2 regions of the Solibacillus isronensis genome follow, and region 1 is predicted to be linked to the other one. Evidence: riboswitches for the same ligand, from Rfam matches in the RefSeq annotation. Region 1 holds a riboswitch; the other holds the start of a gene.
What was found. Region 1 has a riboswitch for FMN ahead of ribE (riboflavin synthase). Riboswitches for the same ligand answer to the same signal wherever they lie in the genome.
Positions count from the first base shown of each region.

Region 2: it holds a riboswitch for FMN, as region 1 does, so the genes downstream of both, M3166_RS07890 (ECF transporter S component) here and ribE (riboflavin synthase) in region 1, are expected to answer to the same signal.

Region 1 is NZ_JAMBOC010000001.1:842,292-848,523, forward strand. Features, by position in the region: gene M3166_RS04350 (RNA polymerase sigma factor) at 1-192, opposite strand, end outside; gene M3166_RS04355 (group-specific protein) at 200-580, opposite strand; gene M3166_RS04360 (VC0807 family protein) at 688-1,371, opposite strand; FMN riboswitch at 1,693-1,829, shown strand; FMN riboswitch at 1,928-2,062, shown strand; gene ribE (riboflavin synthase) at 2,183-2,818, shown strand; partial or broken gene ribB (3,4-dihydroxy-2-butanone-4-phosphate synthase) at 2,833-3,441, shown strand; gene ribH (6,7-dimethyl-8-ribityllumazine synthase) at 3,460-3,924, shown strand; gene M3166_RS04380 (DUF2812 domain-containing protein) at 4,164-5,360, shown strand; gene M3166_RS04385 (LysE family translocator) at 5,686-6,232, shown strand, end outside.
Region 2 is NZ_JAMBOC010000001.1:1,534,835-1,541,066, forward strand. Features, by position in the region: gene M3166_RS07875 (S-layer homology domain-containing protein) at 1-1,113, shown strand, start outside; gene M3166_RS07880 (YitT family protein) at 1,252-2,109, shown strand; gene brnQ (branched-chain amino acid transport system II carrier protein) at 2,160-3,512, opposite strand; gene M3166_RS07890 (ECF transporter S component) at 3,690-4,265, opposite strand; FMN riboswitch at 4,508-4,681, opposite strand; gene M3166_RS07895 (hypothetical protein) at 4,786-6,003, opposite strand; gene M3166_RS07900 (RNA polymerase sigma factor SigX) at 6,000-6,232, opposite strand, start outside.

The sequences.
Region 1 (6,232 bases):
GGACTTTACCGTACCACGTTGCTGTTCATACTGAAATTTTTTTGATTGCAGCACTTCAAAGCTGTCGTGAACAATATCGACACTCAATTGCTCATCTTTTGTATAACGGTACAAAAAACAGAACAGCGGCTCATGCAACTGGTCGTACAGTTGTGCCAACGCTTCCGAATCGCCAATTTGAAACGCGGTCATCAACTGCTCATTGTTCGCTATCATAAACGTCACCGAAACGTGCTTTAATACTTTTTAGTGTAGCCGATATGCGCATGACCAAATACACAACCATTACAATGACCCATGCCTGTGCCTGGTTCGTAAAAAACTGAACATAAGGGTTTTCAATTGTTTCACCGGATGAAAGTAAAATGTTCAAAACTTGCACACAGATAATCGTATAAACCGCTAAAATCAGAGTAATCGTGTCAAATATATTCCAGCGTAAATAAACGGTTGTTTTCGCATAATTAATTTTTTTACCTTCCCTGATAATATGTTTTCTGAAAAACGGAATCAAAATCGTAAATAATATAACCATTTCAACTGCACTCACAATTAGCGAAATTTTAAAACCAATCCCCATATCCCATTTCTCCTTACTTAGTTAAATTTTATAACAAGCTGCAACTTTTGATGCTTTCACTGACTATACAAACAGGAGAGGAAAAAGGTTCAAAAATTTTTTGATATTTATTCTGCGACAATTTCCGGTTCCTGCAGCTTTTGCAGATTATTTTCATGTAATCGGTTCATATAGTTTTGTACAACAACATTAATGTAAAAGAACATCCCCATTAAAATTCCGGAAAACACCCAACTCGTTATCCGTTTATAAATAAGCATGTCACCATAACTGTCAATTCCATATTTACGAAGCAGGAAGACCGTAATTCCTGCCATAACCAGTCCTCGAATAATGAAGACAACCTGGATCAGCTGAAACCATCGGAAGATCCCTTTTTGAAAGAATAATGCTTTACTTTCCTTTCGTGCATGTCCTTGCAAATAAGCAAAATCAACTGCAATATACAGGGGAAAAGGCTGTTTTACGATGAATAAAATTACATAGAGCAACGTATAAAAAAGACCTAAATAAACGTTATTCCAAATCATCTGCTCCGCTGAACCCGACAGTAAATCGACCGCTGTACCTATAAGCATTGAGCCTAAAATAAACAGGCCTGTCACATTGAATTGCCGGTCTTTAGCAAAGCGGTAAACCGTATAAATTATCCCGGGAACAGTGGACAGCAGCATTGCCGCATAGTCACCAAAAGGCTCTCGCCCAAACTTCCAGATTACATAAGGTAATGCTGCATAAAACAGTAGCTCTAGAAAGATAAGATATTTATTCGATTGTGAATTATTCGCCATAAAAGCCTCCATTACCGTTAAAAAGGTATTTGTTTTTTTATATTACTAAAGATTATCCGACACTATATTTATGAAATAGTTATACGAAAAAAAGCAACCAAGTAAACGAAAGACACTTAAAAACAGCTTGCAATAACCCCTTTCTAATTTATGTAATATTATGTATATTCTTCTACGTATTACCTTTATTAAAGTTTCAAAATTTTTATAATTTAACAGAGGGGATAGAGGTAAAAGGATTGATGGAACAAAAAGTAAGTAGGTGCTAAAATACTATTAGCTTTTTAAATTATTTATGTTACAATAACTTTCAAATAAAATAATTTCCTTCGGGGTCGGGTGAAATTCCCAATCGACGGTGATGAGTTTATCTCTAAGCCCGTGAGCCACTTTATGTGTGCAGGATTTTGGTGCAAATCCAAAGCCGACAGTTATAGTCTGGATGGGAGAAGGAATGGCAACGCATTTTAAAAATTTGATTTTAAATGTGCTTTTTTGCTATACACTTTTCCTGTCGCACCTTGTGACGGGTTTTTTTATTTTATTTGAAAAAAATAATTTCCTTCGGGGTCGGGTGAAATTCCCAATCGACGGTGATGAGTTTATCTCTAAGCCCGTGAGCCACTTATGTGTGCAGGATTTGGTGCAAGTCCAAAGCCGACAGTTATAGTCTGGATGGGAGAAGGAAGCAATGTCAGCAGTTTTTTGAAAATTTACTTCGAAAAGCTTATTTGATGATGCTCAATTTTCCTCTCATCGAACTCCGAATTCAATCGGGGTTCTTTTTTAATCCTAAAAAGAGGTGAGCAGGATGTTTACAGGAATCATTGAAGAACTTGGAACGGTTGAAACAGTCAGCCAATCCACACAAGCGATGGAACTAGCCATTCGCGCAAGCAAAATTCTAGAGGATGTTCAACTCGGGGACAGCATTGCCGTTAATGGTGTCTGTCTGACAGTGAAACAATTTTCGCCGACCGTATTTTTGGCAGACGTCATGCCGGAAACTGTCAAAGCAACAAGCCTACAGCAATTAACTGCTGGGATGCCTGTCAATCTAGAGCGGGCAATGTCGGCGAATGGTCGTTTCGGAGGGCATATTGTTTCGGGCCATGTTGATGGAATTGCAACAATACAACGGAAAAGACCCGTTGCCAATGCAGTTTATATTGATTTGGCAATGGAAAAGCATTTGGTTGCTGAATGTATTAAGAAAGGCTCAATTACAGTGGACGGCACGAGTTTAACAATCTTTGATGTGACGGACACATTCATTACCATTTCCTTAATCCCTCATACGTATGAACAGACTGTATTAGGCTTTAAAAAGCCGGGAGATGTTGTGAACATTGAAACAGATCTAATCGGAAAATATGTAAAAAAACATTTACAAAATCAAACGGAAAGTACAATTACAATGGACTTTTTGCAACGTACAGGATTTTAAAGGAGTGCTACAAAATGAATACAATTGAAGAAGCAATTCACGCATTGAAAAACGGCGAGATTATTATTGTGTCAGATGACGAGAACCGTGAAAATGAAGGGGATTTTCTAGTGTTAGGAGAATTCGCTACACCGGAAAATATTAATTTCATGGCGCTTTATGGAAGAGGGTTAATTTGTACACCAGTTTCATCTGCACTTGCAGAAAAGCTTTCCCTTCATCCAATGGTGCAAAGCAATACCGATACATATCAAACAGCTTTTACGATTAGTATCGATCATATCCATACAACGACAGGTATAAGTGCATTTGAGCGTTCTAAAACGATGTTAGCATTACTGGATCCTGCAACAAAACCGGAGCATTTTCATCGTCCCGGCCATGTTTTCCCGCTCATTGCTAAACAGGGAGGCGTGTTGGAACGTCGCGGGCATACGGAAGCAGGTGTTGATCTGGCTAAACTATGCGGTTCGAATGAAGTTGCGGTCATCTGTGAAATTATGAACGAAGATGGTTCAATGGCCCGCATGCCACAGCTCGAAAAGATTGCACAAAAATATAACCTGAAATTTATTACAATCGAAGACTTAGTTCAATATATAAAATTAACTACCGTATTGGTATAAAAAGGAGCAATTAATATGGGAAAAACATTTGAAGCACAATTAGTCGGAACAGATCTAAAAATCGGAATTGTCGTAGGGCGCTTTAATGAATTTATTAATGATAAATTATTAAGCGGTGCAATTGACGGCTTAAAACGTCATGGTGTAGACGAAGCAAACATTGATACAGCATGGGTTCCAGGTGCTTTCGAAGTACCGTTTGTAGCAAAAAAAATGGCTGAAACAAATAATTATGATGCAGTAATCGGTTTAGGTACGGTCATTCGCGGATCAACTACACATTACGATTATGTATGTAACGAGGCGGCAAAAGGAATTGCCAAAGCAGGGTTGGACACAGGCGTACCGGTAATTTTCGGCATTGTCACAACTGAAAATATCGAACAGGCAATCGAACGTGCTGGTACAAAAGCAGGCAATAAAGGCTACGACAGCGCAATGTCTGCAATTGAAATGGCGAACTTGAATAAAATGTTTTAATAAAGATTAGTGCACGCCACTCAAAATGCAGCTCAGAAAATATTGCTGCTTGCGGAAAGTTAGTTCTAAGCGGTGTAATAGGCAATCCTGCATTGGTAGGGTTGCCTTTTTACTGTGAACATTTTCAATATTCTTTATTGCGTCAGAGAGTGCTGAAATAGTTTGCTGATTCTAATTATTTATTTACAAACATTCCCTTCTATTTTATTGTTAGGTCAGACATATGAGGAGGGAGAGCGATGGCAGAAATAGTACGCAGAATAAGACCCGGGCAGTACGGGCGTATTAAGGAACATGAAAGCTGGTTTTCGGATATGTCCGAGCAAGGGCTGCATTTTTATGAGATTGGCACACATTTTGCGAAGTTTAAAAAAGGGGATCGCAAACGAATGGATTACCGGCTGGAACTGGCGAAAAGCAAATATATATCGAGTGAAAAAATCCGGTTATTTGAAGAAAGCGGCTGGGATTATATTGCAAGTGACCGCAATTTTCACGTATTTGCGGCACCGGTTGATCGTAAAGCTAGTGAACCTCCGATAGATCGGGAAGAGCAAATCTCAATAGCAAAAAAAGCTTTTAATAAAGCATTATTTAATTTTATAGTTAATTTAATCGCGATTATTGTAATCACTACGGTCTTCGTCAAATCTTTCGAAAACGGAAATATTTCTGTTTTGCAACTGATAGATGGATATACACTTGCTCCATTATTAGTATTGTTTGTTAGTTTTATGCAAATAATTCCGATAGGTAAAAGCTTATTTGGAATCAATCATTTGCGGAATGAACTTAAAGCTGGGATATTAGACGATCAACAAAAACCATGGGAAAACTTTTACCGGTCAAGTATTGTCTACAGTTTCATAGTATTAGTAATTACATTAACTCTTGTGTTAATACCGATTTACCAAATATGGAGTATGAAAACAAGCCCTTTAACAGAAGAAGATGCAGGGCTGCCAATTGTCCGACTAGCTTCCATTGAAAATCAGCCGCATCTTAAAAGGAAGCCACTTTACTTTGAAGGCGAGGATTTGGGAAGCAACTACTCATCACAGTGGAATATTTTTGCTTCTGTCCAATATGATTCAACAGAAATGGGCGTTATTCAGGAAGGGGAATGGTACGATCCCAATCATGCATATCAACCATCAATCTCATCGGAAGTTTATAAGTTACGGTTCCATTCCCATGTTAGCTCATTAGTTAATGAGTTAATAATCAAGCATACATATGGAAGTGAACCTAGAAGTTTTAAAGAAAGAAAACACACAGCTTTTGATCGACTGCTGATTCGGGATAATTCTTTTCATAAAGATTTTCTCTTTGTAAAGGGGCGGGCCGTGATGTATATCAATTATACTGGTCAGGTTGAAGATGATGTAATCATAGAGAAAGCTGCTGAGAAAATGGCATTACTTGCTGACGATTGAAGGAGTCACTAGTAATATTCTAATAAATATTTAAATCATCTAATATCAAGTTGACATCTTCTAATAAGTTACCGATTTTCTAATTATAAGGCAATTGTACTAATAATGCTCTTAGATGTTTAAATAAACATTCGGAAAATGCTAATAACCTATTGAAGTTTTCTAATAAATATAAAATTCTTCTAATAAAATCAGTTGCCGGTCATATCATAAGAATGCATACAAGTAATGCCACACTAGCAATCCATTAAACTATAAATTCCCCTAGCTTCATTCAGATGAACATGTTACCATATTTAAAAATTCAGAAAATGAAGGTGAGTAAATGGAGAATGTTGTGTTCTTTATCATTGCGTGTGTTCTTCTGATTGTATTGCCGGGTCCTGATACAGCTATCGTTACGAAAAATACAATCGTTAACGGACAAAAGGGCGGATTTCAAACAATGGTCGGCTCTTGCGCAGGATTAACGGTCCATACAATTGCAGCGGTGGCAGGGCTATCGGCGATTATCGTAAAATCTGCCGTGGCATTTACAGTGTTGAAATACGTAGGAGCAGCCTATTTATGCTATTTGGGTATAAAAACATTGATGAGCATGCGTGCTAAAAAAGCTGATTCAGAGGAATTGACGGACATTCCGGAAATTGAAGCTAAAGGCAATTCGTATTTTAAGCAGGGACTCATTACGAATATCACAAACCCTAAAGTAGCAGTATTTTTCCTGACGTTTTTACCGCAATTCCTATCTAAAGGCGCAGAACCGTTTTGGCCATTTTTGACGATGGGAATCATCTATATTGTTTTAACATTTATTTGGTTTGCGCTCTATGTTTTTTTATTAAACAAAATCCGCAATTTCATGAAAAAAC
Region 2 (6,232 bases), 690 kb from region 1:
ATCGCAGCATTGACTGCACTCGATGCAATTAAAGTGTATGAAGATAACACTTTCAAGCCAAATGAAACAATTACGCGTGGGGAATTTGCTTATATGCTCGCTAAAGCATTGGATTTAAAAGCTGAAGGCGACAGCCCTTTTCATGATGTGACTGGGGATAATGAATACGCTTATGTCGTTACAGCTTTATATGAATACGGTATAGCAAAAGGCATAAGTGATACGGAATTTGGCGCAGAGAAATCGATAACACGCGGTCAACTAGCAACATTCATTTTCAATGTAGTGAACGAATTCACAGAAAATGATACAGAAGCGTCTTCAACGGATTCAGCGCTATTAAAAACCATTTTCACAAAGGCAATCGAAAAACAACAAGCTACAACTAGCATGAAAGCAAAAATGACAATGACGCAATCGATGGATATCCAAGATGGGGAAGAACGTATAAAAATCGATACTAACGGAAAAATGGATATGTCAATTGTCAATAAACCTATGCAGTTCTTCATTGAAGGAACAATGTCTATGGTCGAGCCAACAACAGGCGAATCGATTGATATGCCTTTAAAAATGTATATGACAGAAAAAGATGGCATGTATATGTATGAAGGCACGTCAGAAACTTGGATTAATTATCCTGCCGACATGTTCGAAGAAATATTAACGCAAGCTGGCGCACAAATTAATGCTGCTGATCAATTAGAAATGTTGCAGAAATTTGCAACCGATTTCAATATCAAAGAAACGGATGGGTATTATACATTAAATTTGAAAGGTACTGGAGATAACTTTACCGCTCTTATACAAGAACAAATGTCTGCCATGAACTTAGGTTTGGACGAGGAAGTACTGGCCGATATGAAAAATTTAAAATACGATAATTTTTCTTATGAAATCAAAATTAATAAGGAAACATTTGATATAGAAGAAATGGTAATGGACTTCGGATTCGGCATGAACCTGGAAGGTGTTGTAATGAATATAAAAAGTAAATCAACTATGAAATATTCAGATTTTAATACAGTACCAACAATAACAATCCCTGCCGAAGCTCTGGAAAACGCAAAATCTTTGGAGGATTTAATTGAATCAGAAATAGGAAATAAATAATTCCCAAAATTCCCATAAAAGCTGTCAGGAAAAAGCATTGTTTTTCCCGATAGCTTTTTTTTGAAAAAAATGGGGCAATGAAAAGTAATATCGCTATTATTCATGTATAATTGTTACCGTATATTGAGGGGGAATTTTATGTCAAAGCAACACATAGCAAAGTCAATCGGACAAAAAATCATCGTTATTATTGGCGGTTTAATCGCTGCTTACGGATTAGAAGCAGTATTAATACCAAATAACGTATCGGATGGTGGAATCACGGGGATTAGTATTGTCATCTCTCAGCTAACACCAGTATCATTAGGCCTGCTGATCGCCATACTAAACATTCCGTTTATTTACTTAGGATATAAACAGATTGGAAAAACCTTCGCAATCAACTCCGTTATCGGTATCGCATCATTAGCAATTGGTACTTCGCTTATGCACCATGTTCCAACTATTATTACTGGCGATGCATTGCTTATTACAGTTGTAGGAGGAATTATTTTAGGTATTGGTATGGGGTTAGCGCTTCGTAATGGTGGCGCTCTTGATGGGATAGACATGCTTGCAGTGTTACTATCGAGAAAATTGCCTTTCGGTACAAGTGATCTCATTTTGTTTTTAAACTTTTTCGTTTTCATCATTGTATCGTTTGTATTCGGCTTTAAAGGTGCTTTGTTATCAGCAATTGCTTATTATATCGCATCAAAAGTTATCTTGATTGTTGAAGAAGGACTTAGTGGCTCTAAAACATATAAAATCATTACAAAAGAGCCGCTTAAAATGGTCGAAACAATTCGAGATCGTTTAGGAAGAAGCGCGACTTTCAGCACAGTATACGGTGCATACTCCCATCAGGAATTTCAAGAAATTACGTGTGTAATCAACCGTATGGAAGAAAGTAAGATAAAGGGTATTATTCGAGAAATCGATCCGAATGCCTTTGTGACAGTATACGAAGTAGTCGAAGTTAAAGGTGGAAGCTTTAAAAAGCAAAATATCCACTAAAACAGAAAATGGTTGTGTAAAAGGAAATTTTCCTTTTACACAACCATTTTTTAATCCGTATTGATTTCATTCGTGCGATTCGGAATACATAATCCGATAACCGCTCCTACTAACGCCGGAACAATCCACCCTAAACCAATGGAATAGAGCGGTAGGTAATCTGCGTAAAAAGCTGAAATAGAAGACAGCACACTCACTTCAAATGCCGGCACACTTCCGATTAACGCATTGTACCCATCAATTATACTAATAAAGAATACGAGTAAAATTGACCCTGCAAATACAGTCCTTTTGTAGTGAAATAGCGGTCCTAGAAGCGCCAGTATTATTAACACTATTGCCAGAGGGTAAAGGAACATCAACACTGGAATTGCATATGTAATAATATTTGTTAAACCAAAGTTCGCAATGATAAATGAAACAACACATAATAGGACTACAAATGTTTTATAGCTGATTTTCGGAAACACTTCATGGAAAAACTCACTGCATGAAGTAATGAGCCCAATACTCGTTTTTAAACATGCAAGTACAATAATAATTGCCAACAAAATTGCTCCGTATGAGCCGAAATAATGATCGGCAACCGCAGCAAAGATTTGCCCGCCATTGTCAAATGTACCAATCGCCGTTATACTCGATGCTCCCATGTAAGCAATCAGACCGTAAATCAGCATCATTAATGCCATTGCAAAAATACCTGATTTCCAAGTCGCTTTTGCAATTTCTTTCTTATCTGTAATCCCTGTCCGCTTTATCGCATGGATGACAACAATACCAAACGCAAGCGAAGCAAGTGCATCCATCGTATTATAGCCTTCTTTAAAACCTGTCATAAACGCCTCGTTAATATAAGTTCCAGCAGGCTCAACGAATTTCCCCATTGGAGAAAACAGACTAATACCGATTAGCACAAATAAAAATACTAAAAATGCCGGTGTTAAGTACTTCCCTATAATGTCCATGATCTTCGCCGGATTTAGTGAAAAATAAAAAACGATTGCGAAGAAAATAAAACTGAATACCGCAAGCCACAATGTCGCCTGTGAAGGATCGATAAATGGTTCAAATCCAACAACAAACGGTACTGTTGCTGTACGCGGAATTGCAAAAAACGGCCCAATCGTTAAGTATAAAGCCAATGCAAAAAACAATCCAAACATCGGATGTACTTTACTTGCCAAATCGCGCAATCCATTACTTCCCGACAATCCGATTGCCAGAATTCCTAAAAACGGCAAACCAATTGCCGTAACTAAAAAGCCAATTAGCGCAAACCAATAGTTTGTCCCTGCCAATTGCCCCATTTGAATCGGAAATATTAAATTTCCTGCTCCAAAAAACATCCCAAACAGCATCGTTCCGATTACTGCATAGGTTGAAAATGGTATTTTCTTGTCCATCATATTCTCTCCCAAGATGTCATTTCATGGTGTTTTAATGAAACGTCCTAATTTTCTTAACAATGTACAATATCATATCAGCCCTATAACAGAATGACAATAGTAAGAGTAAATATAAAAGGAGCGATGTCATAAAGTTAACACTTTTATGACATCGCTCCATAATTTATTATTTAATTAAGCTAAATATTGTCTGCGCTGATTTTCAATCCATACACGCATTGAACGGTAAAGCATCGTCACGACCACAAACATCATAATTCCTTTAACAATATTAAACGGTAAAATACCTAACACGATTGTTTCGTACATATTATATTCGAAGCCTAGTAAGTACGTGTACAGCGGTAAGAACGCCACGTAGTTTAATGCCGCCATTCCAATTGACATTACAACTGTAGAAACAACTAAGCCTGTCATTAACCCTTTTGCAGAAGGGAATTTTTTATAAATATAGTAAGCTGGTAAAATGAATAATACACCTGTAGCGAAGTTAGCCATATGACCTACCGGAATTCCTTCAGGAGCCCCTGTGTAAATCCAGTCAAGCACATTTTTAACAAGTTCAACTAGGATACCTGCAACAGGTCCCATCGTAATTGCCGCAATCAATGCTGGCACATCACTGAAATCAATTTGTAAAAACACCGGGAACCATGGTAGTGGGAAGTTTAACAACATTAGCACAAATGAAACCCCACTCAGCATTGCGATTGTTACGAATGATCGTAACTTTAAACTTCTTTTTTGCATATAAATCTCTCCTCTTTGCTGATTCCATCTCGCAAGAAGAAAGGACGTATCAAATCATTCCATGAAAAAACCCTTATGCTAAACTAGAGCATAAGGGAGAAATAGGCACACTTAAATAAAGGGTCTATCTGTGCATTTGCAGCAATTCCTGTTTTTTGTACACGAAAAATATTCCGTTTACAAATAAGGAATTAGAAATAAGTACTGCAAAGCACGGCATTTTCAAAAAATGACGACCGTACCTTCACCTTCTCCCATCCAGACTATACTGTCGGCTTTGGAATTGCACCAAATCCTGCACACAAAAGTGGCTCGCGGGCTCGAAAAGTTCGACATAACTTCCTCCAAGTAAATGGTCAGAAGTTATAACTTTTATTACCGCCGGTCGGGAGTTACACCCTGCCCCGAAGATGAATCAATATGAAATTATGTAGCAATTACCTTGCTATAACTATTATTATATATAAAAAAAAGGAATTGTAAAGCCCATTGCTTACAATTCCTAGTAAAATTATTTGAATTATTGAAATTCATAATGAATACGGTTCGCCGCAACCGGCTTATCTACCGGTTTTGTGAAGTCATAACCGCCCCATTGTTCCTGTACGATATTTTCAAATTTCACCTGTTTATCAAAACTTGCTACTGTCATTATTAATCCTTCAATCATTCGCATTCCTTGAGCTGGTTCATAATTGTCCAAGTTTAAAGGTTCTTCAAATGTAATTGTTACAATCGACTTAGCGTCTTCAACTTTTAAATATACACCCGGCAATATAACCGTTCTGTATATATCATTCGCTTCCACCGTCATATTTTTGATTGCTTCTTGCACATCTTTAAAGCTCATTCGGAAATTGGGACTTAAATATACCGCCCCATTCCGCATCTGATACATAAAATAATTATATTGAGCGTTCTCATCATTTAATAAAAACGGCTCTTTTACGTCGCCAACATGGTCAAAGTAAATTGGTTTTCCGGCCGTATTTTGTATTTCTACTTCCATATATGCATCTCTGAAAGTGTCGACAAGGGAACCGAGATAATTTGATAAGGAAGCAGTTCCCGCATCATATTGGTGATCTTCCGGCAACATATGAACAAGCCTATTCCCTTCCTCACGCAATTCGCCCTTGTAAGGATGGTATTCATTAAAGCCTAGCGACTGTTCGTCAAGCAACGGACTGAATGTGTTATAAAGTTCCAGCTTCGTCGGATTTTCTGTACCCGTTTTTTCGGCAACAATTTCATTTGGAATCAATATGCTTACAGGTACACTTTCTGCATCATCCCCTGCAAGACCAATTGCAAATAATGTGTTTTCCTCTAGCTCGCTTTCATAAACTAATGTTTGCTCCGGTTGAGCTTCCGTCGAAAAACTATTAATCATGGAGCGTTGTGTAGATGCATCTTCCTTCGCACTCATTGTCATACTTTCTTCCGATTCCGGAGTGGCAAGATCGAATGTTTCATTCTGCATAGTAACCGATTCATTATTGCCTATAAATTGCGCGCTGATTAAAACAATAATAAATATTGATGCAATCGAGACGAATAATGGCGCCCAACGTATACCTTTTTGATTGTTTTGCTCTATGTGAGGCGGATCTTCATTAAATGCTCCTTCATCCATTAAACGATTAAATACCTCATCTTTTGAACGATGATCAGTTACTTTCGGTGCTTTTTTCAGAAAAATTTCAATCTCTTTTTCATCCCAATGCTCCTTTTTCATAATGGATTCGCCTCCCTTCCTTCTTGCGCTTCCAATAGCAGCCGCAGATTCTTTAAAGCACGGTGCTGTGTCGTTTTAACTTTTCCGGTCGTCCATCCTAATATCTCCGCTGTTTCCTGAATTGAAAGTTCTTGAATATACCGCATAATAATCACCATTTTCTGATCACCTGAACATTCCTCCAATGCAACCAGTAATTGATGGAGCTGGTCATTTAATTCGGTGAATT